3 regions of the Paenarthrobacter sp. NPDC089307 genome follow, and region 3 is predicted to be linked to each of the others. Evidence: predicted binding sites of a transcription regulator. Region 3 holds the regulator's gene; each other region holds the start of a gene.
The links. The regulator Rex, encoded in region 3, represses fermentation and respiration genes when NADH is low (regulators of the CRP and FNR family bind a similar motif). The targets are predictions, from matches to a motif close to CTTGTGAANNNNTTCACAAG.
Positions count from the first base shown of each region.

Region 1: AB0N72_RS03850 (glyceraldehyde-3-phosphate dehydrogenase) is a predicted target of Rex. The motif match lies at 6,807-6,826, and genes of this name have one in related genera.
Region 2: AB0N72_RS13605 (queuosine precursor transporter) is a predicted target of Rex. The motif match lies at 8,286-8,305, and genes of this name have one in related genera.

Region 1 is NZ_JBFBHE010000001.1:836,224-845,645, reverse strand. It holds gene gndA (NADP-dependent phosphogluconate dehydrogenase) at 1-598, shown strand, start outside; gene AB0N72_RS03890 (oxidoreductase) at 724-1,563, shown strand; gene epsC (serine O-acetyltransferase EpsC) at 1,560-2,144, opposite strand; gene cysK (cysteine synthase A) at 2,186-3,121, opposite strand; gene msrA (peptide-methionine (S)-S-oxide reductase MsrA) at 3,189-3,713, opposite strand; gene AB0N72_RS03870 (Nif3-like dinuclear metal center hexameric protein) at 3,838-4,764, shown strand; gene AB0N72_RS03865 (C4-type zinc ribbon domain-containing protein) at 4,822-5,559, shown strand; gene AB0N72_RS03860 (peroxide stress protein YaaA) at 5,573-6,337, opposite strand; RNA gene rnpB (RNase P RNA component class A) at 6,396-6,783, shown strand; gene AB0N72_RS03850 (glyceraldehyde-3-phosphate dehydrogenase) at 7,048-8,535, shown strand; gene AB0N72_RS03845 (hypothetical protein) at 8,609-8,818, shown strand; gene AB0N72_RS03840 (HNH endonuclease family protein) at 8,942-9,422, shown strand, end outside.
Region 2 is NZ_JBFBHE010000005.1:156,341-165,762, forward strand. It holds gene AB0N72_RS13565 (SDR family NAD(P)-dependent oxidoreductase) at 1-629, opposite strand, end outside; gene AB0N72_RS13570 (glycoside hydrolase family 76 protein) at 722-1,882, shown strand; gene AB0N72_RS13575 (YdeI/OmpD-associated family protein) at 1,879-2,499, opposite strand; gene AB0N72_RS13580 (hypothetical protein) at 2,601-3,323, shown strand; gene AB0N72_RS13585 (NUDIX hydrolase family protein) at 3,402-3,941, shown strand; gene AB0N72_RS13590 (DUF6707 family protein) at 4,015-5,019, shown strand; gene AB0N72_RS13595 (SRPBCC domain-containing protein) at 5,092-5,802, shown strand; gene tgt (tRNA guanosine(34) transglycosylase Tgt) at 5,904-7,175, shown strand; gene AB0N72_RS13605 (queuosine precursor transporter) at 7,309-8,019, opposite strand; gene AB0N72_RS13610 (TetR family transcriptional regulator) at 8,320-8,982, shown strand; gene AB0N72_RS13615 (TIGR01777 family oxidoreductase) at 8,982-9,422, shown strand, end outside.
Region 3 is NZ_JBFBHE010000006.1:249,651-259,072, reverse strand. It holds gene AB0N72_RS16600 (DUF559 domain-containing protein) at 1-585, opposite strand, end outside; gene AB0N72_RS16595 (HAD-IB family hydrolase) at 801-1,619, opposite strand; gene AB0N72_RS16590 (glutaredoxin family protein) at 1,818-2,072, shown strand; gene AB0N72_RS16585 (redox-sensing transcriptional repressor Rex) at 2,149-2,856, shown strand; gene AB0N72_RS16580 (hypothetical protein) at 2,905-3,636, opposite strand; gene AB0N72_RS16575 (hypothetical protein) at 3,865-4,581, opposite strand; gene AB0N72_RS16570 (YceI family protein) at 4,748-5,299, opposite strand; gene AB0N72_RS16565 (histidine phosphatase family protein) at 5,507-6,172, shown strand; gene AB0N72_RS16560 (TlpA disulfide reductase family protein) at 6,179-6,784, shown strand; gene AB0N72_RS16555 (cytochrome c biogenesis CcdA family protein) at 6,790-7,545, shown strand; gene AB0N72_RS16550 (cytochrome c biogenesis protein ResB) at 7,545-9,248, shown strand; gene ccsB (c-type cytochrome biogenesis protein CcsB) at 9,248-9,422, shown strand, end outside.

The sequences.
Region 1 (9,422 bases), on a different contig from region 3:
CGCCGAGTCGGTTTTCGCCCGCGCCCTGTCCTCCCAGACCGAGCAGCGCAAGCTGGGCCAGGAGCTGCTGGCCGGCGAAGAAGCTTCCGTGGAAATTCCCGAGACCTTCGTCGAGGACGTCCGCCAGGCACTCTACGCCTCCAAGCTCGTCTCCTACGCCCAGGGACTGGACATGCTGACCTCCGCTGCCAAGGAGTACGGCTGGGACCTCAAGCTGGACGAGATCGCTTCCCTCTGGCGCGCCGGCTGCATCATCCGCGCGGAGCTGCTCAAGGACATCACCAAGGCCTATGCTGCCGACGAGAAGCCCGCCAACCTGCTGTTCGCACCGGCCTTCACCAAGGCCATTGCCGAGGCACTTCCGGCTTGGCGCCGCGTTGTGGCAACCGCCGTGCAGCTGGGCATCCCGGTACCTGTCTTCTCATCTTCCCTGGCGTACTACGATGGCCTCCGCCGCAAGCGTGTTGCCGCTGCCCTGATCCAGGGCCAGCGCGACCTCTTCGGCGCCCACACCTACGGCCGCGTGGACACCGAGGGCACGTTCCACACGCTGTGGGGCGAAGACAAGTCTGAAATCTCGGCGGTCGACACCCACTAGCAAAAGCCCGTGGCCAAGTAACACCACCGCGCACAAGGCCGGTTCCTTCCTATTACGCTGGGAGGAACCGGCCTTTGCCGTACGGAGGTCCCGTTCACATGCCCGGCCACCACGAAGGATGATCCATGACAGCCCGCATCGCACTTGTCACCGGCGCCTCCACCGGTATTGGATTCGAAACGGCTGTTGCCCTGGCATCCGCGGGGTTCACCGTTTATGCGGGTGCGCGCCGCGTGAACAAGATGGAGCCACTGACGCGCCATGGCATAACGGTGATGCCGCTTGACGTGACGTCCGAGGCATCGATGGCTTCAGCGGTGGCACTGGTGGAGTCCTCCCACGGCCATGTCGATGTCCTGGTCAACAACGCGGGTTATGGGTCCTACGGATCCCTGGAGGAAGTGCCCCTGGCTGAGGGGAGGCGGCAGTTCGACGTCAACGTCATGGGGCTTGCGAGGATGACCCAGTTGGTTATCCCCGGAATGCGCGCGGCTGGGACAGGGCGGATCATCAATGTCACCTCCATCGGCGGCAAGATCTACGAGCCGCTGGGCGCCTGGTACCACGGCACCAAGTTCGCCGTCGAGGGAATCAGTGATTCGCTGCGCCTGGAACTGAAACCCCATGGGATCGACGTCGTCATTGTCGAGCCTTCCGGAACGGACACCGAATGGGGCACCATAGCCGGCGAGGGTCTGCTCGCAACCTCAGGTCAGGGTCCCTACGCCGACCAGGCGCATGTTGTGGCCGCAGCCCTGGCGTCAACGTCGGGGGCAGGCCACGTACTGTCCACTCCCGCAAGCGTGGTGGCAAAGACCATTGTCCGGGCCGCAACGGCAAAACGCCCCCGAACCCGTTACCCGGTGGGCAGGGGTGCGTGGGGCGTTCTGGCCATGCGCAGGATTCTTCCGGACCGCGCTTTTGACGCCGTATTCCTGAACTTCTACAAAAGACTGGCCGGCTAGATCCGGTATTCGATGTAGTACTCGGCCGGATCCACTGCCGGCTTGGTTTCAGACCTCGCATCACGGTGACGCCACGTGGCTGGGATGCCGGTGATGATCGACTCCGGTGGAGCGTCCTTGACCACAACGGCATTCGCGCCGACTGCACTGTCCGCTCCAATGGTGATTGGACCGAGTACCTTGGCGCCGGCACCAATGGTGACGCGGTCGCCAATGGTGGGGTGGCGCTTGACCTTGGCAAGTGAACGGCCGCCGAGTGTAACGCCGTGGTAGATCATCACGTCATCACCAATCTCGGACGTCTCTCCGATGACGACACCCATGCCGTGGTCGATGAAGAACCTGCGGCCAATCGTGGCGCCGGGATGGATTTCGATGCCGGTCAGGAACCTCGCGAGCTGCGAAATCAGGCGCGCAGGAAATCGAAGCGCCGGGTTTTGCCAGAGCTTGTGCGTGACGCGGTGGGCCCAGATGGCATGCAATCCGGAGTATGCGAAAAAGTTCTCGAAAGAACCTCGCGCCGCCGGGTCGTGTGACCGGGCGGCGTCGAGATCTTCCTTAAGTCTTGCGAAGAAGCTCACAAAGACCTTTCTACAGGAAATGAAGGTGCGCGGGCGTTCTGTTAGCCGCGAATGTCATCGAACAGCACGGTGGAGATGTAGCGCTCACCGAAGTCGCAAACGACAGCCACGATCAGCTTGCCGGCGTTCTCGGGACGCTTGGCCAGCTCCAGGGCGCCCCAGACGATCGCACCGGAGGAGATGCCGCCAAGGATGCCTTCACGGGCGCCAAGTTCACGGGCGACGCGGACGGAGTCTTCAAGCGTTGCGTCCAGGACTTCGTCGTAGACATTGGTGTCGAGGATTTCGGGGACGAAGTTGGCGCCGATTCCCTGGATCTTGTGGGGACCGGGAGCTCCGCCGTTGAGGATTGCTGAATCCTTGGGTTCGACGGCGACAATCTGGACGCCGGGCTTGCGCTCCTTGAGGACCTGGCCCACACCGGTGATGGTGCCGCCGGTTCCAATGCCTGCAACGAAGATGTCTACTTCGCCGTCGGTGTCTTCCCAGACTTCCTCGGCCGTGGTGGCGCGGTGGATCGCAGGGTTGGCCTCGTTGGCGAACTGCTGCGCCCAAATGGAGTTCTCCGTGTTGGCCACGATCTCCTGGGCTTTTTCGACCGCGCCGCGCATGCCTTCGGACCCGGGCGTCAAGACGATCTCGGCACCGTAGGCGCGCAGCATGACCCGACGTTCAGTGGACATGGTCTCCGGCATGGTCAGGATGACCTTGTAACCGCGTGCTGCGCCCACGAGGGCGAGGGCGATTCCTGTGTTGCCGGAGGTACCCTCAACGATCGTTCCGCCTGGCTTCAAGGCGCCCGACTTTTCTGCGGCATCAATGATGGCCACGCCGATGCGGTCCTTGACGCTGTTGGCCGGGTTGTAGAACTCAAGCTTGACTGCAACCTGGGCGTCGAGGCCTTCAGTCAACCGGTTCAAACGAACCAGCGGAGTGCGGCCTACCAGCTGCGTGACGTCGTCGTAGATCCTTGCCATGAAAATTTACGCCTATCTCTGAAGAGGGAATGCTGAGGTCAGCCTAACCAGCCGGATCGAAACCCTGCTAAGCAGTAAGCCACGCAGAGTAATATTTCCTGGCCTTTGCCAACTTGGGGTTAATGATCACTTGGCAGTATCCCTGGTACGGAAACTTTGCATAGTAGTTCTGGTGGACTTCCTCGGCTTCGTAGAAGTCCGGAAGGGGGACCACTTCAGTCACAATCGGATCGGACCACAAGGCCTGTGCGCGCTCGATCGCTTCCTCGAACAGCACCTTTTCTTCCGTGGTGGTGTAGAACATCGAGGACCGGTACTGGGTCCCGACGTCGTAGCCCTGCCTGTTCAGCGTGGTGGGGTCGTGGAGGGCGAAGAACATGTCGAGGATGACTTCTTCGGGGACAACGGTTTCATCGAATGTCACCGCCACGACTTCCGCGTGGCCCGTGGTTCCCGAGCAGACCTCGTAGTAATCAGGATTGCGGACATGGCCGCCCGTGTAGCCGGATACAACCGAGCTGACGCCGCGGGTCTTCTGGTAGACAGCATCCAGGCACCAGAAGCAGCCGCCGCCAAGTACGAAAGTTTTCATGTTCTCTTCAATGGTCGGGAAGGCCTGATGATTCCCGCTTCACCTTACGGGAGAATTACGGCCCTTGGCAGGTGGTGGACGCGCTGGGACTGCCCGAACCCGCCCGGTAGTGAAGAATAGGAATATGGAAGCAGTAAACACTGGCATTTCTGATGCGGATTCCGTCGAAGGCGACGAAATGGAAGACGAGCAAACCATGGGGGCCAGCGCGGAGCCTACTCTGGGCCAGGTGTTGCTGGCTGTCGAAGAACTATGGCCGGAGTCCCTCGCCGAGGATTGGGACGAGGTTGGCCTCGTGGTGGGGCGGCCCACGGTGCCGGTGACCAAGGTGCTCTTTGCCGTGGACCCAACTTTGGCCGTCATCGACGAGGCCATTGAATGGGGCGCTGAGCTTCTCATTACGCACCATCCCTTGCTGCTCAAGGGCGTGAACTCGGTGGCGGCGACCTCGGCAAAAGGGCTCGCCGTCCACCGGCTTATTGAGGCCGGCACCGGTCTGCTCACTGTGCATACAAATGGTGACTCAGCCGTTGGCGGGGTCTCGGATGTCCTGGCTGACGCTTTTGGATTGGAGAATGTCTCGCCCTTGACTCCGGCATCGAACGGATTGCCGGAAGAAGGCATCGGGAGGGTGGGTGACCTTCCGGAGCTGGAAACCCTGGGTGACTTCGCGGCCCGGGTTTTTGAAATGCTCCCTGCGGTTGCCGGTGGAGTGAGGGTGGCTGGCGACAAGGACGGGCTGGTGCGGCGGGTCGCCGTTTGCGGTGGTGCGGGCGACAGCTTGTTCGACGCCGTCCGGGCCAACCACGCCGACGTCTACGTCACAGCGGACATGCGGCACCATCCGGCATCGGAAGCGCGCGAAGGAGCCACCAACGGGCGGCCCTACCTGATTGACGTGTCGCACTTTGCCAGCGAATGGTTGTGGCTCCCTGCCGCCGCCGACGCCTTGGGCAATGTGCTCTCGGACCAAGGCTACGACGTCGATATCCGCGTCAGCAGTACCAACAGCGACCCCTGGGACTTCATACTGACTCCCGGCGGCGACTAGAGTCTAGGGAAGAGCCGGACCTGATCTCCAGGCCGGCGGCGACAAGCGGAGGTAAGCGTGGCGAAAGCAGCACCGGCAGAACAATTGAAATTGCTTGAACTGCAGGGGCTCGATGCCAAGCTCAAGTCGTTGGCCGGCCGCCGGAAAGTGCTGGAAAACGACCCCCGCATCACTGACCTGACGGACGCCCTCAGCGTGGCCAACGGTGAACTGGGGGCCGCCAAGGTCGCCGTCCACGACGCCGAGGCAGAACTGCGCCGCGCGGAAGCGGACGTCGAACAGGTCGCCTCGCGAATCGAGCGCGACGAAACCAGGCTTAACAGCGGAACCGGACTGTCCAAGGACCTGGTAGCGCTGCAGAACGATATTGCCTCTCTCGCCAAGCGCCGTTCGGACCTTGAAGACGTTGAGCTTGAAATTCTGGAACGGCTGGATAAGCTTCGCGAACGCCAAGCCGCCCAGCAAGCCATCGTTGATGACATCCAGGGCTCCTTTGGCAGCATCCGGGCTGAGCTGGATGAGGCCATAGCGGAGATCGCGGCTGAAGAAACGGTGGTTCGAGGACAGCGGGCAGCTTTCGCCGAAGCTCTGGACGCCGGAATGCTGGCGGTTTACGAAAAAACCATTGCCAAGAGGGGAGTCGGCGCTGCCCGGCTGTTCCACGGTAAATCCGAAGGTTCCGGGATGATGCTTAGCCCCGGAGACCTTGCCGAGGTCAAAGCCGCGGCTGACGACGACATCGTCTTTTGCCCGGACTCGGGCGTTATCCTGGTCCGTTCTGCGGAGTGGAACTGACCCGGAAAGGCTCTTAGCTGGACAGGATGATGTTCAGCGCGTGCGGCTTGCGGGCGCTGCCTTCCACCAGTTCGGCGGTCCAGATTTCGCTTGCGGCTTTCAGGAGCTGCTGCGGTGTTGCCGGCGCCTTGCCGCGCCTCGTCAGCAAGTGCCGTGCCAGTTCACCCCGTGTGTGCTTGGCGAAGTGGCTCACGACCGTTCGCTTGCCGTTGGCCTCGTTGAAGACATTGACGGTGACCGTCTGTTCCGCCGGGGGAGCCCAGGCCGCGGCGTAGGTGCTGGAGCGGCAGTCCACCAGTAGTTCACCTTCAGCCCGCTGGCGTAGGGCGGCGGCAAGTTGCGGCTTCCAGTATGAGGCGAGGCGTCCGACGTCGGGCAGTGCTGTTCCCATCGACAACCGGTAGGCGGGCACGTGGTCGCCAAAACCGATGGCGCCCCACAGCGCGGAGACTACGAGGATGGACTCGCTGGCCTTGCGTCGTTGTGCGGGAGTCATGCTCTTGTAGCCCAGCGCGTCATAAAGGACTCCCGAATACACCTGGTGCGCCGGGGCTGCAGGTTCGGCGTGCAGGCGGGTATTGCGTTCGACGTCGTCACGCAGGGAGGCGCCGACGCCCAGCAGCGCCAGGGCGTCCTCGTGCGCGCTTACCGTTCCCAGTGCTTCGAGGACCTTGGCCCGGCAGGGATTCAGTTCCGGAAAGCTCAAGGACTCCCAGTCGATGGCGGGGCCTTTGACGGCGGGGGTCTTGCCTTCGGACGGCGGCAGCAGAATCAGCACCAGTCGATATTACCGTCGGATTTTGGTGGCCCCCAACGCCGGTAGACTGGTCCGTGGATGGGTTGACCAGGCGGCCGCGCGTCACGAAAGTGGCTCGAGGAACGTCCGGGCTCCACAGAGCAGGGTGGTGGGTAACGCCCACTCGGGGTAACCCGCAGGCCAGTGCCACAGAGAACAGACCGCCTGCGTTTCCGGTGTTGCACCGGTTGCTGCAGGTAAGGGTGAAACGGTGGTGTAAGAGACCACCAGCTCCCTGGGTGACCGGGGAGGCTAGGTAAACCCCACCCGGAGCAAGGCCAGACAGGACACGTTCGAGGGCTGCTCGCCCGAGTGTCCGGGTAGGCTGCTGGAGGGCGTCGGCAACGGCGTTCGTAGATGGATGGCCGCCACTCCCTTTTCGGTAACGAGGGGGAGTACAGAACCCGGCGTATCGGTCAACCCATCCATTTATGACTCCCCGGATCGCGGGCGTGTGAGTGATTTCACGCCTCCGGGACGGCCATGCCCCCTCCTTCCGCCTTAGAATGGTTACTGAACGTAGAGGTTCTGCCGCCGGGACTGCGTTCGCAGCCGGCGGATTTTCTTTGCTCTCGTTCAAGGCGCTGTGGGTGGACCGAAGCCCGCCGGCGCATGTGCCGCAGGACTACTCCGGGCGGCCGCTGCCATCTGCATACGAGGACGTATGTGGTTGACCCAAGGAAGGTAGTTCTGTGAGCCAGACGTCAGATTCTTGTCTTGATAAGTGGATGGGCCGGGAGGCTCTCGCCGAGGCCATGATTCCGGTGATCGGCCGGTTGTACCGGGAAAACAACGTGGTCACCAGCATCCACGGCCGGAGCTTGATCAACAAGTCCACCATGAACATCCTCAAGGCCCACCGCTTTGCACGCCGGATGAGCAACCACGAGCTCCTGCTCGAAGAAACCGCACCCCTGCTGAACGCCCTTTCCGAGCTGGAGCTGGGCGCCGCAGCCATTGATATTGCACGTTTGACCGAGAAGTACCGGGCAGAAGGCAACGGCGCCTCCCTGGACGAGTACTTGCGCTCCGAGCTCGCCGAGATTGTTGGCAAGCGCGGCGCTGACGACCGGACCAGCACCGATGTCGTTCTTTACGGCTTCGGGCGCATCGGCCGTCTGCTGGCACGCATCCTGATCGAAAAGGCCGGTGGCGGCCACGGCCTCCGCCTGCGCGCCATCGTGGTCCGCAAGGGTGCCGACAACGACCTCGTCAAGCGAGCCAGCCTGCTGCGCCGCGACTCCGTCCACGGTTCCTTCGAAGGCACCATCCGCGTGGATGAAGAAGCAAACACCATCACGGCCAACGGCGTCCAGGTCCAGGTCATCTACTCGGACAACCCCGCGACAGTCGATTACACCGCATACGGCATCAAGGACGCCTTGGTTGTCGACAACACCGGTCGGTGGCGCGACGCCGAAGGCCTCTCCCAGCACCTGCAGAGCAAGGGTGTTGCCCGCGTCCTGCTCACGGCGCCGGGCAAGGGCGACCTCAAGAACATTGTTCACGGCATCAACCACCGCGACATCACCGACGACGACAAGATCGTCACCGCGGCATCCTGCACCACGAACGCGATCACCCCGGTGCTGAAGGCCATCAACGACAAATTCGGCATCATCCACGGCCACGTCGAAACGGTCCACTCGTTCACCAACGACCAGAACCTCATCGACAACTTCCACAAGGGTGACCGTCGCGGGCGCTCCGCTGCACTGAACATGGTGATCACGGAGACCGGTGCTGCAAAGGCTGTGGCCAAGGCGCTTCCCGAACTGCAGGGAAAGCTCACGGGCAACGCCATCCGCGTACCCACCCCTGACGTGTCCATGGCCATCCTGAACCTCAACCTGGAGAACGGCACCACGCGGGACGAAGTCAACGACTTCCTCCGCGAAATGTCCCTTCACTCGGATCTCCGCAAGCAGATCGACTACATTGATTCCCCTGATGTTGTCTCCACGGACTTCGTTGGTTCCCGTCGGGCCGGCATCGTGGACGGCCTTGCCACGATCTCCAACGACAAGAACCTCGTTCTCTACGTCTGGTACGACAACGAGTTCGGTTACTCCTGCCAGGTTGTCCGCGTGATGGAGGAAATGGCCGGTGTGAACCCGCCGTCGTTCCCCGCCCGGGACGTCATCGCTCCGATCGCCGTACTGGAAACTGCTGACGCGTAGGCGCAATCAGTAATCAGGGGTTTCCCGGCCGGGTCACTGGAATCGGCCGGGAAACCTGACCAGAATGGGACTCATGGACAACGAATCAACGATCGAACATGAGACCACTCTGGAACACGCCTTGGACGTCGCCAAGGCCAACCACAAGCAAGCCCAGAAGCTCCTGGACCAAGCCGTAGCTGCCAATGCTGCCGGAGACGTCACCGACGAGCGCGTGGAACAACTGCGCGGGCTTCTGGCGCTAGCTACAGAGGACCTGCAGCGCGTCATGCGCGAGCAGTAAACCCTGAAGGCTTTACGCGTATTCGCTGTGTGACTTCTCCTACACACTGTGGATATCGACTCTGACTGTCGGGGCCTTGTCTTACGCTCGTAGGACACTGCCTGCCCCAATGGATGGAGTCCCTTGAGTATCACCTGGTCCGCCTACAGGCGCGCCCGCCGCCGGTCACGCCAAGCATGGGCGGTCCTGGCCCTGGTGGCAGTTACCATCGTCGCCGGGCTCGCCTGGTTCTTCACCGCCGGCCAGTTCGAGGTCGCACAGCCGCCGCAGTCCGGGCCCAGCGAAGCCCCTGTCTACAACCCGGGGTGGATGAAGCCGGTGCGCGGCGCGGCTCCTGTAGCTGCAGAAAAGGCCGTTGATGCCTTGGAGCACTTGCAGGTCAAAGGCCGGGCGCCTAAAGCCGACTATGACAGGGCGGCATTCGGGCAAGCATGGGCCGACGCGGATCGGAACGGCTGCGACACCAGGAACGACATCCTGCGCCGTGACATGACAGCGGTGCAGTTCACGGAAGGTTCCACCTGCAAAGTGGCATCCGGAACCTTGAATGAACCCTACACAGGACGGCAAGTATCGTTTTCAAGGGGGCAGGAAACCAGCTCTG
Region 2 (9,422 bases), on a different contig from region 3:
AGTCCGGCCATCATGGGCGTTTCGAAGATGCCGGGCGCGATGGTGGCCACCCTGATCAGCGAACGCGCCAGTTCCCGGGCCAGCGGCAGTGTCATTGCGGCCACTGCGCCTTTGGACGCGGAGTACGCGGGCTGGCCGATCTGGCCCTCAAATGCGGCCACCGATGCGGTGTTGATGATGACGCCCCGCTCGGGCCCGCCCAGTTCCGTGCTCACCGGCTCGGTCTCCACCATGGCCGCCGCGGCCAGGCGGATCACGTTGAACGTGCCAACCAGGTTGATCTGGATGACCTTGTTGAAGGTCTCCAACGGCAGGACACCGTCCCTGCCCAGGACCTTTCCGGGGGTCGCAATGCCCGCGCAATTGACCACGATACGAAGCGGTCCCAGTGAGGATGCGGTGTCCACGGCCGACTGGATCTGGGCTTCGTTGGTGACGTCAGCGGGGGCAAAGACTGCCTTGCCACCGGCGTTCCCGGCATTCAGTTCGGCAGCAAATGCCTCGCCCGCAGACTGCGGCAAGTCCACCAGCACCACCGAGGCTCCGGCGTCGTAAAGTCGCCTTGCCGTCGCGGCCCCCAAACCTGAAGCACCGCCAGTAACCAGCGCAACCGTGCCCTTGATGTCCATCCATCCTCCTTGATGCAGAACCCAAATCCGTTAATGCATGTTAACTGGAATTGTGAGACAGCGCACCCCGGCCGCCCAGATAGGCTGTTCCCATGCCCGTCCACGATGCCCTCGACAACCAATCGTTGCCCGCCCCTGATGCTGCCGACTGGCCTTGGCGGGCCAATCAGGCAGCCCGCTCCGTGACGCGCAGCTTCGGCAGGCGGCTGCTGTTCCTGCCCGGCACGCACATCGGTGCCATCAGGATCCCCGGCAGCGCTGCCCGCAGCCTGATGGGTCCCTGGCATTACTGGTGGCAGGCGCATTATGTGGATTGCCTCGTGGATGCCGGACGGAGGGAACTGGCCACTAAAACAAGGTTCGACGGCGACTCCCGCCCCAGCGCGGGCCGGCTCGCTTCGCGGCTGGTCACCACCATCCGGCTGCGCAACCTGCTCCGGTTCGAGAACCACTTCTACGACGACATGGCCTGGCTCGCTCTCTCAACGCTGAGGCTCGAAAAACTGGCCGAGGAGACGAGGAAGCCGGGGCGTCGTCGCAACGCGTACGTGCAAAAGAGGCTTACCCTGCAGTTCGATTCGGCATCCACCGAGGACCTTGGCGGCGGCACCTTTTGGAGCACCAAGAGGGACTTCAAGAACACGCCTGCTACTGCGCCGGTAGCCCTCTATTTCGCCCGGACGGGCCACCGCGAGCGGGCGCAGGCGCTGGTGGATTGGCTCAACTCGAAACTGCTCCATCCCGCCCGGGGTGTCTACCAGGACGGTATCCGCATCAGGAACGGCCAACCGGTCCTGGAGGAAGCCGTGTACACCTACAACCAAGGGCCCATCCTCGGGGCGTTGCTGGAACTCGGCGGCCCGGAGAACCTGGACAGGGCCGCGCGTTTGGTTGACGCCATCGCCCGCGAGCTGACGTTCCCCGACACACGGGTGATTCGCGGAGATGGAACCGGCGACGGCGGCCTCTTCACCGGCATCCTGGTCCGCTACCTCGCCTTGGCCGGACGCGACGGTCGTCTCCCGCCGCACGCGCGCGAAACGGCACGGGAGATGGTTCTCTCAACGGCCGGTGCCTTCTGGGCAAGCCATCGTGAAGCACCGGAGCTGGTGCGCGGCACAGGAAACACCCCGCTGGTCTTTTCACCCAACCCCCTGCTATCGGCCACCGAAACGTATCCGGCGGGTGCCGGCGTCGAACTTTCCACCCAGCTGCAGGTGTGGATGATCTTCGAAGCCGCCGCCACGCTCTAGCTGGGGCCGTCCTGTCGCGGTGCCGTGCCGGGCTGTTTCTTCTGGGGATACGGAGTCTCGTGACGGGCCAGCATCTCCACGAAGCCGGCGATTTTCCGTGCCCGGGTATCCGCCCGCTTGACCAGATTTGTCCGATGGATGAGGGCGAAGCGGTTCTGGGACGTCAGGACATCGAACATGGCCTGGGCCTCAGGAACCGCGGCGATGGCGGCCGCGAGGTCGTCCGGCACCTTGGAGTCCGCGGGGCCCGCGTAGGCAGCTTCCCAGCGACCGTCGGCCTTTGCGGCCTCGACGGCCGCCCGGCCGGCGTCGGTCATCCTGCCCTCGGCTTCAAGCCGGGCAATGTGCCCGACGTTCCGCGCAGACCAGATGCTGCGGCGTCCGCGCGGGGTCATGCGCTGGAAGTAGCTTTCGGCGTCGCGGCTCCTGGACTGGCCATCGATCCAGCCAAAGCAAAGGGCCTCGTCCAGGGCGGCGTCGTAGTCCAGCTCCGTGACGTTGCCGCCTTTTTTGTGCAGGACCAGCCACACGCCTGGGCTGTCGGCAGCATGTTCGGCCAGCCAGGCGCGCCAAGCCGCGCCATCTTTGACGGTCAATTCCTCAAGCTCTGTGGGCATGGTCCCCATTCTGCTGTGGAAGCGGGCAGTGTGGAAGCGACAACCCCGGATACGCCCACGCGGAATAGGCTTGGAAGTGACGCCGAGAACCTGGAGGACCAATGTTGCGAGCCCGCCCCATCCACTACACCTCCCGCCCGGAACAATGGTCCAGGCTGCTGCAGGCGCTGGGTATGGTCGCGACCGTCGACGACGACGATTGGTTGGAGTTCGACGCCGGTTCGGGTCGCCTTGCTGTGGGCCGGGTGGAGCACGGCCATCCGCTGGACGGTGCCACCATGTTCAGCGTGGAAGTGGGAAACCTGGAGGAATTCGCCCGGCGTACCGAGGACGACGGCACCCAGGCGGACGTCCGCGAAGGCCCGGACGGTTCCACCGTTCAGGTCTCGGCCAACGACGGATTCGAGTTCTACGCCTTCCCCGCGCAGCGCGCAGCAGATGGCACGTGGGCCACGGCCGCCTCCGCCGATCCCGCCCTTGCGGTGGTGGCAACCTGGATCACCCCACTGGTGGGCGTGGCAGCCAACGATCTGCGCAACATTGGCGCCTGGCCCCGGACCGAATACGACGTATCGGCAACCTTCACCACCAAGAATGGCGGAATCCTGCAGGTGGTCCACGGTGCGGACATCAGCAACGGTGACCTTGCGTTCGAGTACGACGGCGACCTGGAGCTTTTGCTGGGGCGGCTCACCGCTGCGGGAATCGAGGCCCGGATCAGCGAAGACGTCCTCTATATCGCCAATCCGGATGCGGTAGGCGGGGCGGCGCCGGCGTCGATCGTAGTGGAGTCGATCGACGGTGCAAGCACCCCGGCCGCCTAATGCAGCCGAGAGCGTAACGCCACGGCTCCCGGCAAGGCCTCAACGGAACTTCGGCCGGGGATGCGGTAGAACTTAACCATGAGCGTACGTACACCCGACCCGTATCCAGGCTGGCTTTCCGATGAAGACCTCTTCGAAGCCCGCGGCCGTCTCCCCATGGTCTACGTGGAGGCTGTTCCGGTCAGGCTGGATCCGCTCGGGTACGTGAACGAGGTTGGCACGCTCCTTCAGGGCGACGCCGATGGCAACATGGTAAGGTACCTCGTTTCCGGCCGCGTCCTGTACCGCGAGACCATCCGCGCGGCCCTCCTGCGGCACATGGAAAAGGACCTGGGCCCCCTGGCTTTCCCGCAGCTGCCCATCAGCCCTGTGCCGTTCACTGTGGCCGAGTATTTCCCGGCCCCATCACAGACCGGCTTCACGGACGACCGCCAGCACGCCGTTTCGCTGGCCTACGTCATTCCGGTCACCGGCGAATGCGAACCGCGCCAGGACGCCCTGGAACTGACGTGGATGACGCCGCAAGAGGTACTCAGCGACAACGTCCAGCAGGAATTCGACGGCGGACGCGGGAACCTCGTGAGGCAGGCCCTGGCTTTCTCGGGCATCGTTCTCTAGCGGGTCCCGGCCCCTTCATCAGCTGGTCTTTGTAGACTGGACGGCGGACCCCAAGAGAACCAAAGGATTTCCGATGACTCACAGCCCAGCCACACAGCAGTACAAGGAAAAGCAGGCTGGGGACCTGCGGCCCGGGGATTTTGTGTTCCCGCCCGGCGACGGGCCGGCCCAGGAAATCGTCAATATTGACACCGAGAATGACGACTATGGAGTCGCCGCTTTGCTGCGCGTGACAATGGGCGACGGCGGCACGGTACGGATCGCGGTTGGGTCCAGCGTGCCCGTGGGTGAGGGAGTCCCGGCCGGCACCGATGCGGAAGCTCCGGCCGCCGCAGCCCCGGACGCAAGCAATTCCAGCTCAAGCACCTCCGCGGAAGCCGACGCTGACGCTCCTGCCGGGCCCGCCGTCGTCGTTCCTCCACGCCCCGAGGCCCCGCCCACCTACACCGGCCCGAGCGCCGAGGAAATGGCGCTGATCCCGGATCCCGAGGGGACACCGGAGGCCGTGGTGCGCGCTGCGGCGGCGAACCACAAGGGCAAGAACGGTGTCCAGATACTCTCGGAGCGGCTCGCGAAGGGCATCAACACCAAGTCCGGAAGCTGCCTCCGCGACCTCAGTGACCTCGCGTTCAATCTGTGCATCGTCCTGCGCGATCCGGACAACGCCCTGGCTGTGGCGGACCTGCTGAACGTGCTGCCGTTCGACGGAAACCTGGACCGCTGGGCCTCGATCGAGCGGGCCTTGGCGCTGTCCAGTTTCATCTGCCGCGAGGCCGGCCAAACAGAGCGTGCCGCGGTCTACGAGAAATTGCTCCGCGCCCCGGAGTCGCAGGAGGAAGACCCCTTCAAGGCCCGGATCAATGCCCGTGTCCGGCAGCGCTCCCTGAACGAACCCAACCTGTACGACAAGGAAATCTTCCGCGCCATCGATAACGGCAACCACGAAGCCGAGCGTGAATGGCGGTTCCTGCGCTTGGAAGCACTGATGTTCCTGCGCGCCCATGGCGGCTCGAAGACCATCGACGAGGCCGAGCTCGCCCGGCGGATCGGCAACGAGCTGGAATCCGTGCGCGCCTAGCTTTTCCTGCGCCACCGGTCCCGGAATTACAAGCCCTGTTATGTGGATGCGAACGGCGGTAGATTCGGGGCCATGACGAACAATCTGAGCGTTGTGATTAATGCCGACGCGCAGCAGGTTTGGACCATGCTGCGCGAACCGTCCCTGGTTGCCCAATGGCACGGCTGGGAGGCCGACGACCTCGACGCCGAAATCAAGCAGATCTACTTCAACACCGACGTTGTGGAAGCGCCGGATCACACCAGCCTCACCGTCAACGCTGGGGATGTCTTTGAGCTGCATCCTGTTTCGGGCGGCACGGAAGTCCGCGTGATAAGGGCGGCGCTGGACCATGATTCCGAGTGGGCGGAATGGGACGAGGACATCACCCAGGGCTGGCTGACGTTCCTGCACCAACTCCGGTTTGCGCTGGAACGGCATCCGCACGGACACCGGCGTACCCACTTCGTCTCCCTTCCCGGCAAGGGCGGACCGGCCATTGAAAAGCTGGGGCTAGGAGACCTGCCTCCCGTTGGGGAGGAGTACTCGCTCACGCTCGATACCGGCGAGGAGATCTCCGGCAAGGTCTGGTTCAAGAGCCGCCACCAGGTGGGCCTCACCGTCCACAGCTACGCCGAGCACGGCGACGGCCTGCTGATCGTCGCGGAGCAACTTCCCATTCCGGACAAGAGGCCCGACGGCGGCTCCATGGTCATTGCCTCCACTTACGATTTGGGGGCCCACACCTTGGCGGACATCCGGTCTTCGTGGGACAACTGGAAGGCTGAAAACTACGGGTCATAGGGTTCATTCGGCAGGTTACTCCCGGTAAAGCTGGCACACTAGGTAGCGTGCCAGCTTCCCTTCCTGCTCCTGCTTCTCCATCCGCCCCTGCCGTTCCCGCCCTGCCCGGATTGCCTGAGCGCCAGTCCGAGTTCTCGTTTTCGGTGGGCCAGCGCCTGACTGAAACGTGTTCGCCGTCGGACGCCATGGTAGAGGCCAACGGCGGCGCGTTCCTGGGCCGGACCGGAACCATCACCACGCCGCACGGGACCATCCAGACGCCCGCGTTTATCGCCGTCGGGACCAAAGCAACCGTGAAGGCTGTGCTGCCGGAGTCGATCGCTGAACTGGGCGCGCAGGCTGTGCTGGCCAACGCGTACCACCTCTACCTGCAGCCCGGACCGGAAATCCTCGACGCCGCAGGTGGGTTGGGCGCCTTCATGAACTGGTCCGGCCCCACGTTTACGGACTCCGGCGGGTTCCAGGTGATGAGCCTGGGCTCAGGGTTCAAGAAGGTCATCGACATGAAGAACGTGGACTCTTCCGGGCCCGATGACGCCGTGGCACCCGGGAAGGAACGGCTGGCACACATTGACGACGACGGTGTCTGGTTCAAATCCCACCTCAACGGCGACCGGCACCGCTTCTCCCCCGAGATCTCCATGCAGGTCCAGCACAAGATCGGGGCGGACATCATGTTCGCCTTCGATGAGCTCACGACGCTGCAGAATTCCCGGGCCTACCAGGAGGAGTCCCTGGAGCGCACCCGTTTGTGGGCGCTGCGGTGCTTGGAAGAGCACGCTTCCTTGACAGCCTCCCGCGTGGGCAAGCCATACCAGGCCCTGTTCGGCGTGATCCAGGGCGCCCAATATGAGGACCTGCGCCGCAAAGCGTGCCAGGATCTGGGCGCCATGCCGTTTGACGGCTACGGGATCGGCGGTGCTTTGGAGAAGGAAAACCTTGGCACCATCGTGCGCTGGTGCAACGAGGAACTGCCGGAGAACAAGCCCCGGCACCTGCTGGGCATCTCCGAGCCGGACGACATCTTCACGGCCATCGAGAACGGCGCCGACACTTTCGACTGCGTCTCCCCCACCCGTGTGGCCCGGAATTCAGCGTTCTACACTCCGTCCGGGCGCTTCAACCTGTCCGGGGCCCGCTACAAGACCGACTTCGGGCCACTGCAGGACGGCTGCGATTGCTACGCCTGCGCCAACTACTCGCGGGCGTACATCCATCACCTGTTCAAGGCCAAGGAAATGCTCTCTGCAACCCTGATCTCCATCCATAACGAGCGCTTCGTGGTGAAGATGGTGGACGATGCCCGCTTGGCTATCGAGTCCGGGGACTTCTTCGAGTTCAAGGCGGAGACGCTGGGCCGGTACTACTCCTAGGCCTGGCTTGCGCCCGGCCTGGCTTGCGCTGGGCCTGGCTTGCACCCCATTTCGATGGATCGCCGCGCGTTCGATGGTTGGAAACGTCGTTTGCGCAGCGAGGCATCGAAATGGGCTCCATGCCCCGCCGGCCTTAGGCCGCGACTGCTCCGTAGCTCGGCTCGCGCTTCTTGATCCAGCCGACCACCAGCACCGTAATCGGCACGAAGATGAACTCGACGGCGGTCTTGTACACGAAGCCCACCAGCACGTAATTGACGAACGATCCGGCGTCCGTGATGCCGATGACCGACGCCGCGATGCTGCAGAAGATCAGGGTGTCCACGAATTCGCCCACCACCGACGAGCCCATGAGGCGTGCCCACAGGGATTTTTCGCCGGTGCGTTGCTTCATCTTCACCAGGATCCAGGAGTTGATGGTTTGTCCTGCCAGGAAGGCGAGCAGCGAGGCAAGGACGATCTGCGGGACCGGGCCGAGTGCGCCCTCGATTGCTGCTTGCTTGGCTGTTCCGTAGTCGTCATTGAAGCCAGGCAGGATGATGATCACCCAGTAGCACAGCGACGCGAACACACTCAGGGCAAACGAGGTAACGATCGCTTTGCGGGCAACCTTGAAGCCGTACACCTCGCTCATGACATCGCCGAGGATGTAGGCCAACGGGAAGAGGAAGAACCCGCCGTCAGTGATGATCGGGCCGAGCACCACGCCCTTTGAGGCGCCGATGTTGGAGAGGATCAGCACTACGGCCATGACGGCCAACATGATGCCGAAATAGGGGGATCCGATCGAGGCGAAACGGGGTGCAGGCTTGCTGAGCGTGCTGGAGCCGGAGGGCGAGGGCATGGGTCATCCATTTCGTAGTGGTTCGCGCAGGCGCCCGGTTCCGAGGGCGCCCCGCTGTATTAGCACTGTGGGTGGTGGGGCATGGAGCCGGCACCTCCCCCATTCTCCCACTCATCCCCACGCTCCATCACATCCCACCCCCTTCCCACGCACCCTCTCTCACATCCCACCCCCTTCCCACCAACCCTCACTCACATCCCACCCCCTTCCCACCAACCCTCACTCACCCTTTCTTTTGAACACGTTCAAACACGTGCAATACTGGATTTCTGAACACGTTCAAAAACTGTGGAGTGACGTATGCCTGCAAAGAGTGAACAGACCCGCCAACTGGTAGCCGATGTCGCCCTCAAGATGTTCCGGGAAATTGGCTTCGAGAAGACCACCATGCGCGCCATTGCCCAGGAGGCCGGATTGTCGGTGGGCAATGCTTACTACTACTTCGCGTCCAAAGACGAACTGGTCCAGGAACTCTACATCCAGGTACAGGACGAGCACGCCGCGGCTGCCGCGCAAGCCCTCGAAAACGTCCAGGACCTCGCCAGCCGGTTGAAGGCCGTCCTCCACGCCGGCATCGACGCCATGACGCCGTACCACCAGTTCGGTTCCGATTTCATCTCAACGGCGATCCGGCCGACGTCGCCCGTCAATCCGTTCGGCGAGGCTTCCACCGCCGCCCGGGACGCGTCGCTCGCGATCTTCCGCACCGCCGTCGACGGTTCCTCGCCCGCAGTGGCGAAAAAACTGCGCGGCGACCTGCCCGAGTTGCTGTGGCTGGCGTACATGGGCGTCGCCCTGTTCTGGGTTTACGACAAATCCGAGGGTCAACGCCGCACCCGCAAGCTGATTGACGGAGCCGCCCCGTTGATGGCCCGAGGTTTGTCACTTGCGAAGATTCCCGGAGTGAGCAAGGTGTTTGACGATGTCCTGGGACTCGTCCGCGGCGTGAAGGAAGACGCGTAATGCCCCGGACCGTGGTGATGGCGGGCGCCACCGGCTTCATCGGCAGCTACTTCCGGCGGCGGTTCGCTGACGAAGGGTGGCAGGTCCGGACGGTCGGGCGGGACGCTTCAGCGCACGCGCACTGGAACGACGACGGCGCCATCACCAAAGTGCTGGACGGCGCCGAACTGCTGGTAAACTTCGCCGGACGATCCGTGAATTGCCGTTACAACGAGCGTCACAAGCGGGAGATCCTGGACTCGAGGGTCTTGACGACCCGCGCCTTGGGGCGGGCTGTTGCTGCGTGTGCCGAACCGCCCAGGACCTGGATCAACTCAAGTACCGGAACCATCTACCGGCATGCGGAAGACCGTCCGCAATCCGAGGAGTCGGGCGAGTTGGGAAGCGGGTTTTCCGTGGACGTCGCGCGTGCTTGGGAGGACGAGTTGGCAGCGGCTATT
Region 3 (9,422 bases):
CGCTTCCCTGGCTCGGACAACACCTTGCAGGTTCTTATGGCGTTCCACCAAGGTGCGAAGGGCCTCAAGTGTTGTGAAGGGCGCATCCCGTTGCTCAAATTCAGGCCTTGGAATGCGAATAAGTTCGTCACCGATGCAGACGAGCTCATTCAGCGGCAGCACCCGGGCCAAGTCGAGCCAAGTCCTGGGTCTCGTGCTGATCCAAAGCCCGCGGATCAGCTCGACTTCGCCATTTTCGACCACGACAGTGTGGCCGATGACGCCTTTTCGCCGAACCGCCGGCAGACTTCTGGGTTTACTTAAGTGCAGCTCGTTTGAATCCGACAGCCACGGAGGAAGTGAAAAATTGTGAAGCTTGGCTGCTGTGACGTGGGAAATCCAAGCGCCGGGGCTGGCCGCTGACAGTGATCGGGCAGCCGCCTCGAGGTCGAAGTCCCAATCTGCGGGGCGGTAAATACCCTTACTGACAGGCTGGATGCCGATGCGGTTCCAGAGTTCCACATGGGCGAGGCCAGCTGCTTTGGCCTCCGTCAAGGTGAATGGGGCCGAACTCAGCTGAGCCGGAACGGGTATGGGAATCTGCATACCGGCATTCTTACCCAGATCGGACTCGACGCGCAGAAGTTATCCACAGGTAGGCTAGCCCTGCCTGGGACCTGATGGAGGGTTGGGTTCAAGCGCTTGGGACCTGATGGAGGGTTGGGTTCAAGCGCTTGGGACCTGATGGAGGGTTGGGTTTAAGCGCTTGGGACCTGATGGAGGGTTGGGTTTAAGCCCTTGGGTTGTGATGGAGGGTTGGGTTAGAGGCGGGGGCCGCGGAATCGTGAGAAGCCGCGCCACAGGCCGTAAACGGCACCGCCGACCGTGGCAGCTTTGAGGCCCAGAGTTGCTGCGCGGCGGCCGGAACGGAAGTCGTAAACGGGCCAGTTGTTGTCGCGGGCATGTCGCCGTAGCTTGGCATCAGGATTTATCACAACCGGGTGACCAACCATGGTCAGCAGCGGAATGTCGTTGGCCGAATCGCTGTAAGCCCAGCAGTGGTCCAGATCCAGGCCTTCGCGGTCAGCGACCAACTGGACTGCCACGGCCTTGGCGGGCCCGTGCAATATATCCCCGACCAATTTCCCTGTGTACATGCCCTCATGCACCTCCCCGACAGTCCCCAACGCTCCGGTGAGGCCGAGCCGGGTGGAAATGACCGTGGCCACTTCGATTGGCGTCGCGGTGACCAGCCAAACTTTACGGCCAACTCGGAGGTGCTGTTCGGCCAGGGCTTTGGTTCCAGGCCAGATGCGGGACTCGATCATTTCGTCGTAGACCTCTTCGCCCAGGGCTTTGATGTCATCGACGGTGATGCCGGCAGCCAGGGTCAGGGCAGAGTCCCGAACAGCATGGACGTCCTCCATGTTTTCGCCCCGCATTACGAACTTGAACTGCTTCCATGCAAAACCTGCCGCTTGCGGCAAGGTGAAGGCTTTACGTTCGTACATCTTGCGTGCCACGTGGAAAAGGCTCGCGCCCTTCATCAACGTGTTGTCGACGTCGAAGAAAGCAGCTTCACCGGTGTGCTTCTGCGCTTGGGCAGTTGCGGCAACAGCGGCGTTCTTCTCCTCGGGCATGCCTTGAGTCTAGTCAATCGCGGGTACCCCGCGTTGAGGGCGCACTGGCAGCCCGGTCGAGGGGGAGGTGGTGGAGGGTTGGCGGGAAGGGGGTGGGATGTGGTGGAGGGTTGGCGGGAAGGGGGTGGGATGTGGTGGAGGGTTGGCGGGAAGGGGGTGGGATGTGGTGGAGGGTTGGGGGCGGTTACCGTTAATCACATGGCTATTCCCGACGTCGTCCTCCTCACCAAAGCTGACTGCCACCTCTGCACGGAGGCGCGTGCCGCCGTCGAGCGCGTTACCAAGAGCCTCGGCGTGAACTGGACCGAACAGGCAATCGACGGCGACCCCCAACTTCAGGAGCGCTATGCGGAAGAGATTCCAGTGGTCCTGGTGAACGGTATTCAGCGCGATTTCTGGAAGATCGACGAGGATCGCCTGACCCGCACCTTGAAGAAAGCCCTGGCAGGCTGAGGCTGCGCTTACCCGCATGTAGTGGCTTTTGTTGAGTCCGGCCGGGGGTCATAGAGTGGAACAACAAAGCGACGCAATGGAGAATACCGTGACTGCGCTGGAACCGTCCGCGGAAGCAATATCCGGGGACAACGAACCTGCCGCCAAGCAGATCCCGCCCGCGGCTGTGGCCCGGATGACCCTCTATTTGCGCGCGCTGAACTCGCTCCTGGCCGAAGGAGTGGAGCGCGTCTCCTCCGAAGCGCTGGCAGAAGCGTCGGGCGTCAGTTCCTCAACGCTCCGCAAGGACCTTTCCTATGTCGGCTCGTACGGAACCCGTGGCGTGGGCTACGAGGTCCAGTACCTGAGCCGGCACATTGCCGCAGCCCTTGGCCTGACCCATGACTGGAAAGTGGCCATTGTCGGCGCCGGTAACCTCGGCAAGGCCCTGGCCCGGTATGGCGGCTTTGAGTCCAGGGGCTTCGACGTCGTGGCCATCTTCGACGCCGACCCCATGGTGATCGGCAACGAGGTAGGTTGGCTGCGCGTCAGCGATTCGGCCGAACTTGAGCGGGTCCTGGAACGAACGCACACAAACATGGTGGTGCTCGCACTGCCGGCCACCGTAGCGCAAGCGGTTTGCGACCGGGTCATCGCGGCTGGAATCAGGAGCATCCTGAGCTTCGCGCCGGTCCTTCTGCAGGTCCCGCCGCATGTGAACCTCCGCAAGGTGGACATGGCGACGGAACTCCAGATTCTGGCTTACCACGCACAAAGGGCGCAGACACCGGGTCAGGCTGTCTAGCCTTCGCCGGGTCCGCGCCCCTCGTGGATGTTTGCGGAACGTTGCCGCTTAGCGGCCCTGGTACGGGTTCCCGAACTGCGGCGTCTTGCGGAAGTACGGCGCCGACGCCGGCAGGTACAGCAGGATGATTCCTACGATGCCAAGAATGGCTGCCAGTGATGCCAGGCTCGGCGGCAGCAGGAAGAAGATGGAGAGCGCAGCAAGGACCGTGCCAAGGATACGTGCCCAGTTCCGGCCCTTGCGGACGTTGATGGCCACGAGGGCGTACAAACCGGCACCGATTACTCCGAGCGCAACCATGACGGCGACGATGAAGCCTTGGACGTCTTGGAAACGGACATCTGCGCCGCCGCTGGCCGACATCTGGTCCTCGAACATGCTCCTGAAGGAGGGGTCGTTCAACGCTGCCATGGAAATGATGATGGAGATGAGCCAGATGGCCCCCGCTCCGACAATCAACCAGAACGCGGTGTTGACCATCTGGGGAACAGTGGACGGCCCGGGCTGCTGGCTTGGCCAGTTGGTGTCCTGCCCGTACTGGGGTGCTTGGCCATAAGGCGATGCACCGGGCTGCCCGTACTGGGGCGCTGCCGGGGGCTGGGACTGCTGGCCGTACTGGGGCGCTGCAGGCTGCCCGTACTGCGGTGCTGCCGGGGGCTGGGACTGCTGGCCGTACTGAGGCGCCGAGGGCTGGCCGTACTGCGGGGCGGGCTGGCCGCCGGGCTGCTCGGACTGGTTGGAGTCGCCCGGGTTCGACGGCGGGTATGGAGGGTTGCTCATGGCATTCCTTTGCTTGTTCGACTGCAGGTACGGCCGCCGGGATCAGCAAAGTGACCCTGCCCCCAGCGTGGTTCTGCTTCCACCGTACCCCCGGGGTCCCGCACCGTTGCCTACCACACGCAGGAATTTCAAGAGGGCGGGGAAAATCATCATGTGGGCGTACTTCTTCATGATGAAGGCCGCGGGAATCCTTGGGGATCCGGCCGCGGCCTTCCGCTCAACGCGCTCCTAGACGAAGTGTTTTTGGGATTCGGGGAGCCACATCATCACTGCGGCAGCAATTGCAGCTGCTGAACTGAGCAATGACAGGTTGAGGGTGATGAGGAGGAAGAGCAACGAGAGGACAGCGAACCCGCCCAAAATGGTCAGAACCAGCCGGGCCCAGCGCGCTCCCTCCTTGAGGCGGATGGCGATGAACACGTACACGGCGGCTATCACCAAGCTGAAGACAAAGTTGAAGATGCCCGTCCCGATGGACAAGGCTCCGAAGTAGTCGCGGTAGATGAAGATGTTGGCGAAGTTGGCGATGATGCCCAACACCGCCGCAGCGATCCAGAGCCAGTAGGAGGTGGTGAGTGTCTTCGGAACGCCCGTGGTGTCACGGAACCTTTGTGCGATGTTGTTGAAGTCCAAACCGAAGACGTTGCGGGGCGGGGCGTTGTAGCCCAGGCCGGCGGGCGGTGCGGGATTCGGCCCGGCGGGCGCGGCGTACGCGGGTTGGCCGGGTTGCTGATAAGAAGGGGGCTGCTGGTAGGCAGGGGGCTGCTGGTAACCCTGCTGGTCCGGGTAACCCGGCTGTCCTTGGTAACCGCCGGGCGGAACGGTGCCGCCCTGTGGTGGCTGGTAACCGGCGGGGGGTTGGTAGCCCGCAGGAGGAACATTGCCTGGCTGCGGTGGCTGGGCGCCGGGCTGCTGTGGCTGTGGTGCTTCATCTGGGGTACTCATGGCATCACTGTAGACCGCAGGTTGAAGGTTGCATAGGAAATTCGGAGCCAACTCGCAGCTAAATACAGGGTGTTTGCCGAACAATATCGGGGTGACTCATGTGTATGCGAAACGGCGCCCCTGCAGCACCAGGCTGAACAGGGACGCCGTCCGGGGTGTTGTGGAATCAGGCAGCTGCCGGAGCGATGAACGCGAGCTCCAGGTTGATGACAACCTTGTCGCTGACCAGGACGCCACCGGCCTCGAGAACTGCGTTCCAGGTGAGGCCGAAGTCCTTGCGGCTGATGGTGGTTTCACCCGAGACGCCTGCGCGGGTGTTGCCGAACGGGTCAACTGCAACACCGTTGAACTCGGTCTCGATGGAAACTTCCTTGGTCACGCCCTTGATTGTGAGATCGCCCACGAGGTCGAAGCTGTTTCCGTTGGCCTTGACGTGGCGGGAGACGAAGGTGATTTCCGGGAACTTCTCCACATCGAAGAAGTCTTCGCCCTTGACGTGGCCATCGCGGTTGACGTCGCCGGAATCGAAGCTGGCGGTCTGGATGGTGGCGTTGACCTTGGAGTCGGCCAGGGTTTCGCCAACTTCGAGGGTGGCTGCAGCGTCCTTGAACTGGCCGCGGACCTTGCTGATGCCTGCGTGGCGAACGGTGAAGCCGATTTCGCTGTGGGAAGCGTCGAGGGTCCAGGTGCCGGTGGTGACGGAAGCGGGAAGGGTCATCATGGTTGTTGCTCCTATGTAGTGGAAGGTACTGCGTGCTTGCCCGGTTGAAACCAATTGCTTGAAGCGTCAACCGAGCTTCGTATCCAGTATAAACATGCATATGCATCTTTTATTCCAACTCCGCGGAACATTTCGGGAAATTTTTGAGTTCTACTTGCGGTAGAAGATTTCGGATCGCCCCGCTTCTTTGAGAAACTGGTAAACATGCCCCAAGCAACTGTCCATCTGCTTCGCCATGGCGAGGTCCATAATCCCGACGGCGTCCTCTACGGTCGACTGCCGGAATTCCACCTCTCTGAGCGCGGCCGGGAGATGGCCCGGATGCTGGCCGACCACTTCGTTGCCCGTGCCGGCCAAGGTGCCAAAATCGTCCACCTGGTTGCCTCACCCCTGACCCGCGCCCAGGAAACGGCCATGCCGACGGCGGAAGCGCTGAACCTTCAGATCACCATCGAACCGCGCATCATTGAAGCCGAGAACCACTTCCAGGGACTCCACCCCACCAAAAGCGAATTCCTGAAGCCCAAGCACTGGTTGTACTTCCGGAATCCGATGCGCCCGTCGTGGGGCGAACCCTATAAAGAGCAGGCCGCGCGTGTCCTGGCGGCAGTTGAAGATGCCCGGGTAAAGGCGATCGAACTGGGCGGGGACGGCGCCGAGGCCATCCTGGTCAGCCACCAGCTTCCCATTTGGTCGACCCGGCTGACTGCAGAAGGACGACGCCTGGCGCACGATCCCCGCAAGCGCGAATGCACCCTGACATCGCTTACGTCCCTGACGCTCGATGACGACGGCAAGATCATCCGGGTCGAGTACAGCGAACCCGCTGCCGCACTGCTTCCCGGTGCGGCGAGCACTCCGGGGGCATAGGAAAACATGGACAACAACCTTTCACGCCGCGGCGTTCTTACTGCCGGGGGCGTCCTGCTTGCCGGACTGACCATGGGGCTTTCCGCGTGCGCGCAAAAGGACTCCCTTGCGGAGCAGGCGAAGGCAGGCGATAACAAGAACTACGTGGCCGGAGACGGATCGGTCACGGAGTTCGCCAAGGCTGACCGTGCGGCGCCCGTAGTCCTCAAGGGCACGCTGTTCAACGGCGCGGAGGTAAAACCCGAGGACCTAAAGGGCAAGGTCACGGTGCTGAACTTCTGGTTCGCAGCCTGCGCTCCCTGCCGTATCGAAGCTCCCCAGCTCGAAGCCCTGCACCAGGAGTACAAGGACCAGGGAGTCCAGTTCTTCGGAGTGAACCTTCGCGACGAGAAGGCCACCGCTGAAGCCTTCGACAAGACGTTCAACCTCACCTACCCGAGCTTCAACGACAAGGACGGGTCGGTGCTCCTTTCCGTGTCTGGCATCGTCCCACCAGGAGCCGTGCCCACAACCCTGGTCCTGGACAAGGAAGGCAAAGTTGCCTCCCGCGTGCTCGGGGAGATCGAAAAGGGCACTTTGAAGGCCCTCATCAGCTCCGCAGTGGCCGAGTAGTCGCCGTGAACAGTCCTTTCGCCGAAACGATCCTCAACGGTTCCCTGCTGCTGGCTGTGCCGGTGGCATTGCTGGCCGGGCTGGTCTCGTTCCTCTCGCCGTGCGTGCTCCCCCTGGTCCCCGGTTACCTGGGCTACGTGACCGGGCTGACCGGCGTCGACCTTCAGAAGCAGCGGCGGGGCCGCATGCTGGCGGGTATCGGACTGTTCGTCCTGGGGTTCTCGGCGATCTTCGTGCTCCTGGGCGGCGCCTTCGGCCAGCTCGGCACGCTGCTGACCGGGCCGCAGAACGCCTGGATCACCCAGTTGTTGGGGGTCCTGGTGATCGTCATGGGCGTCGTGTTCATGGGTGGTTTCGGCTGGTTGCAGCGTGACGCCAAGATCCATGCGAAGCCGCCGGCCGGCCTGTGGGGTGCACCGCTCCTGGGACTGACCTTCGGCCTGGGCTGGGCACCCTGCATCGGCCCGACCTACTCCGCGGTACAGTTGCTGAGCTTGTCCGGAGGGTCCTCGGCCGCCAAGGGAGCGCTCTTGGCGTTCATTTACAGCCTTGGCTTGGGCATCCCGTTCCTCCTGATTGCCTTGGCTGTCCGCCGGGGCATGGGAGTGATGTCCTTCTTCCGCAAGCACCGGCTCGCTATCCAGCGGATTGGTGGAGGCATCCTGATTTTGCTGGGCATCCTGATGGCCACCGGTGTGTGGGGCCACTGGGTGACCGAGTTGCAGTACTGGTTCCAAAACGACGTGAAGTTGCCAATCTGATGAGCGAGTCCGTGAAAGCCAAGAAGAAGTCACCCTCCGCCGGCAGCACCAAGGCAGCGGAAGGAAAACTCCAGCAGGCCAAGTCCGACGCCGCGGTACCCGTGCTCGGATTCAAAGGCATGCTCCGGTGGGCCTGGACCCAGCTGACAAGCATGCGGACGGCGCTGTTCCTGCTGCTCCTGCTCGCCGTGGGTGCCGTGCCGGGTTCGTTGTTTCCGCAGCGCGCCGCCAACCCCGTTACCGTCACGGAGTGGATCAAGAACAACCCCGCCACGGGGCCGTTCCTGGACGCCCTCCAGATGTTCGATGTCTACTCGTCCGCCTGGTTCTCGGCCATCTACATCCTGCTGTTCATCTCCCTGATCGGCTGCGTCACTCCCCGCGCCATCGCGCACTACAAGGCCATGAAGTCGCAGCCTCCGCGCACCCCCAAGCGCCTTTCGCGCCTTCCGGAGTACGGCACCTTGGCGCTGCCCGCCGACGCCGGGATCCCGGCGTCGAAAGCCATCAACGATGCCGCCGGGCTGCTCAAGAAGCGCGGCTACCGCGTTGAAGTACGGGACGTCGACGGCGCCCTGCCGTCCTTGGGTGCCGAGCGCGGCTTCCTGAAGGAAGTGGGCAACCTGGTGTTCCACACCTCGTTGATCGGCGTGCTGGTGTCCGTGGCCATCGGCGGCCTTTTCGGATACAGCGGCCAGCGCATCCTGGTGGAGGGCGAAACGTTCGTGAACACCCTGGTGGGCTACGACCAGTTCACGCCGGGGACCAACTTCCAGAGCAGCTCGCTCCAGCCGTACTCCCTCCGGTTGGACAAGTTCCAAGCCACCTTCGACCGGGAGTCGCCCAAGAAGACCGGCCAGCCTATCGATTACACGGCCGAGGTCACCACCAAGGAAAACCCGGACGCCCCCGAGCAGAAGGAAGTCCTGAAGGTCAACGACCCCGTTTCCTTGGGCGGAACCAGCCTGTACCTCACCGGCAACGGCTACGCACCCGTGGTCACTGTCCGCGATGGCGATGGCAATGTGGCCTTCCAAGGGCCCGTCACGGCGAAGGTCCAGGGCGCCAACTACTACTCTTCAGTGGTCATCAAGGTCCCGGACGGCAAGCCCGAGCAACTCGGTTTCAACGGCTTCTTCCTGCCCACGGCCTTCGAATCCGAGCAAGGAATCTCCTACAGCGCCGACCCTGCATTGGCCAATCCGCAGTTGAACCTGGATTCCTACTACGGCGACCTCGGGCTGGATGACGGAGCGCCGCAAAATGTCTTCGAACTGGACGTCAGGAACCTCACCCAGCTGAACGGGCGGAAGCTCGAAGCGGGTGGCATCGTGTTGGGTCTGGGCCAGACCGCAACGCTGCCCGAAGGCAAGGGAAGTATTAGCTTCGACAGCGTCAAGAAGTACATCGGCGTGGACATCCACCACAACCCCGGCCAGCTGTACGCCCTCATTTTCGGCCTGCTGGCTGTGGGCGGCCTGATGGTTTCCCTCTACGTCAACCGCCGCCGTGTCTGGGTCCGCACCGGAACGCATGAGGATGGACGCACGATGGTGGAGTACGGCCTGCTGGCACGCGGCGAAGACCACCGCCTCGCCGGCGAAGCAGCAGCACTGCGTGAAATCCTTGCCCGCGAATGGAACATCCCGGAATCCCCGGAGCCACCACGAACCGTCTCTTCCTCAACCTCGAAGGACCAGTAATGCCAGCCATCAACGAAACCCTGGGCCAGTACAGCGAGCTGTTCATGCTGTTGGCCGCCGGCACGTATACCGTGGCGTTCATCGCCTTTGCCTGGGATCTGGCGAAGAGCAGCAAAACCTTCCAGGCGGTGGACCTGAGGGCCGCTGCCAGCTCCACCAGCGAAAAGGTGAGCG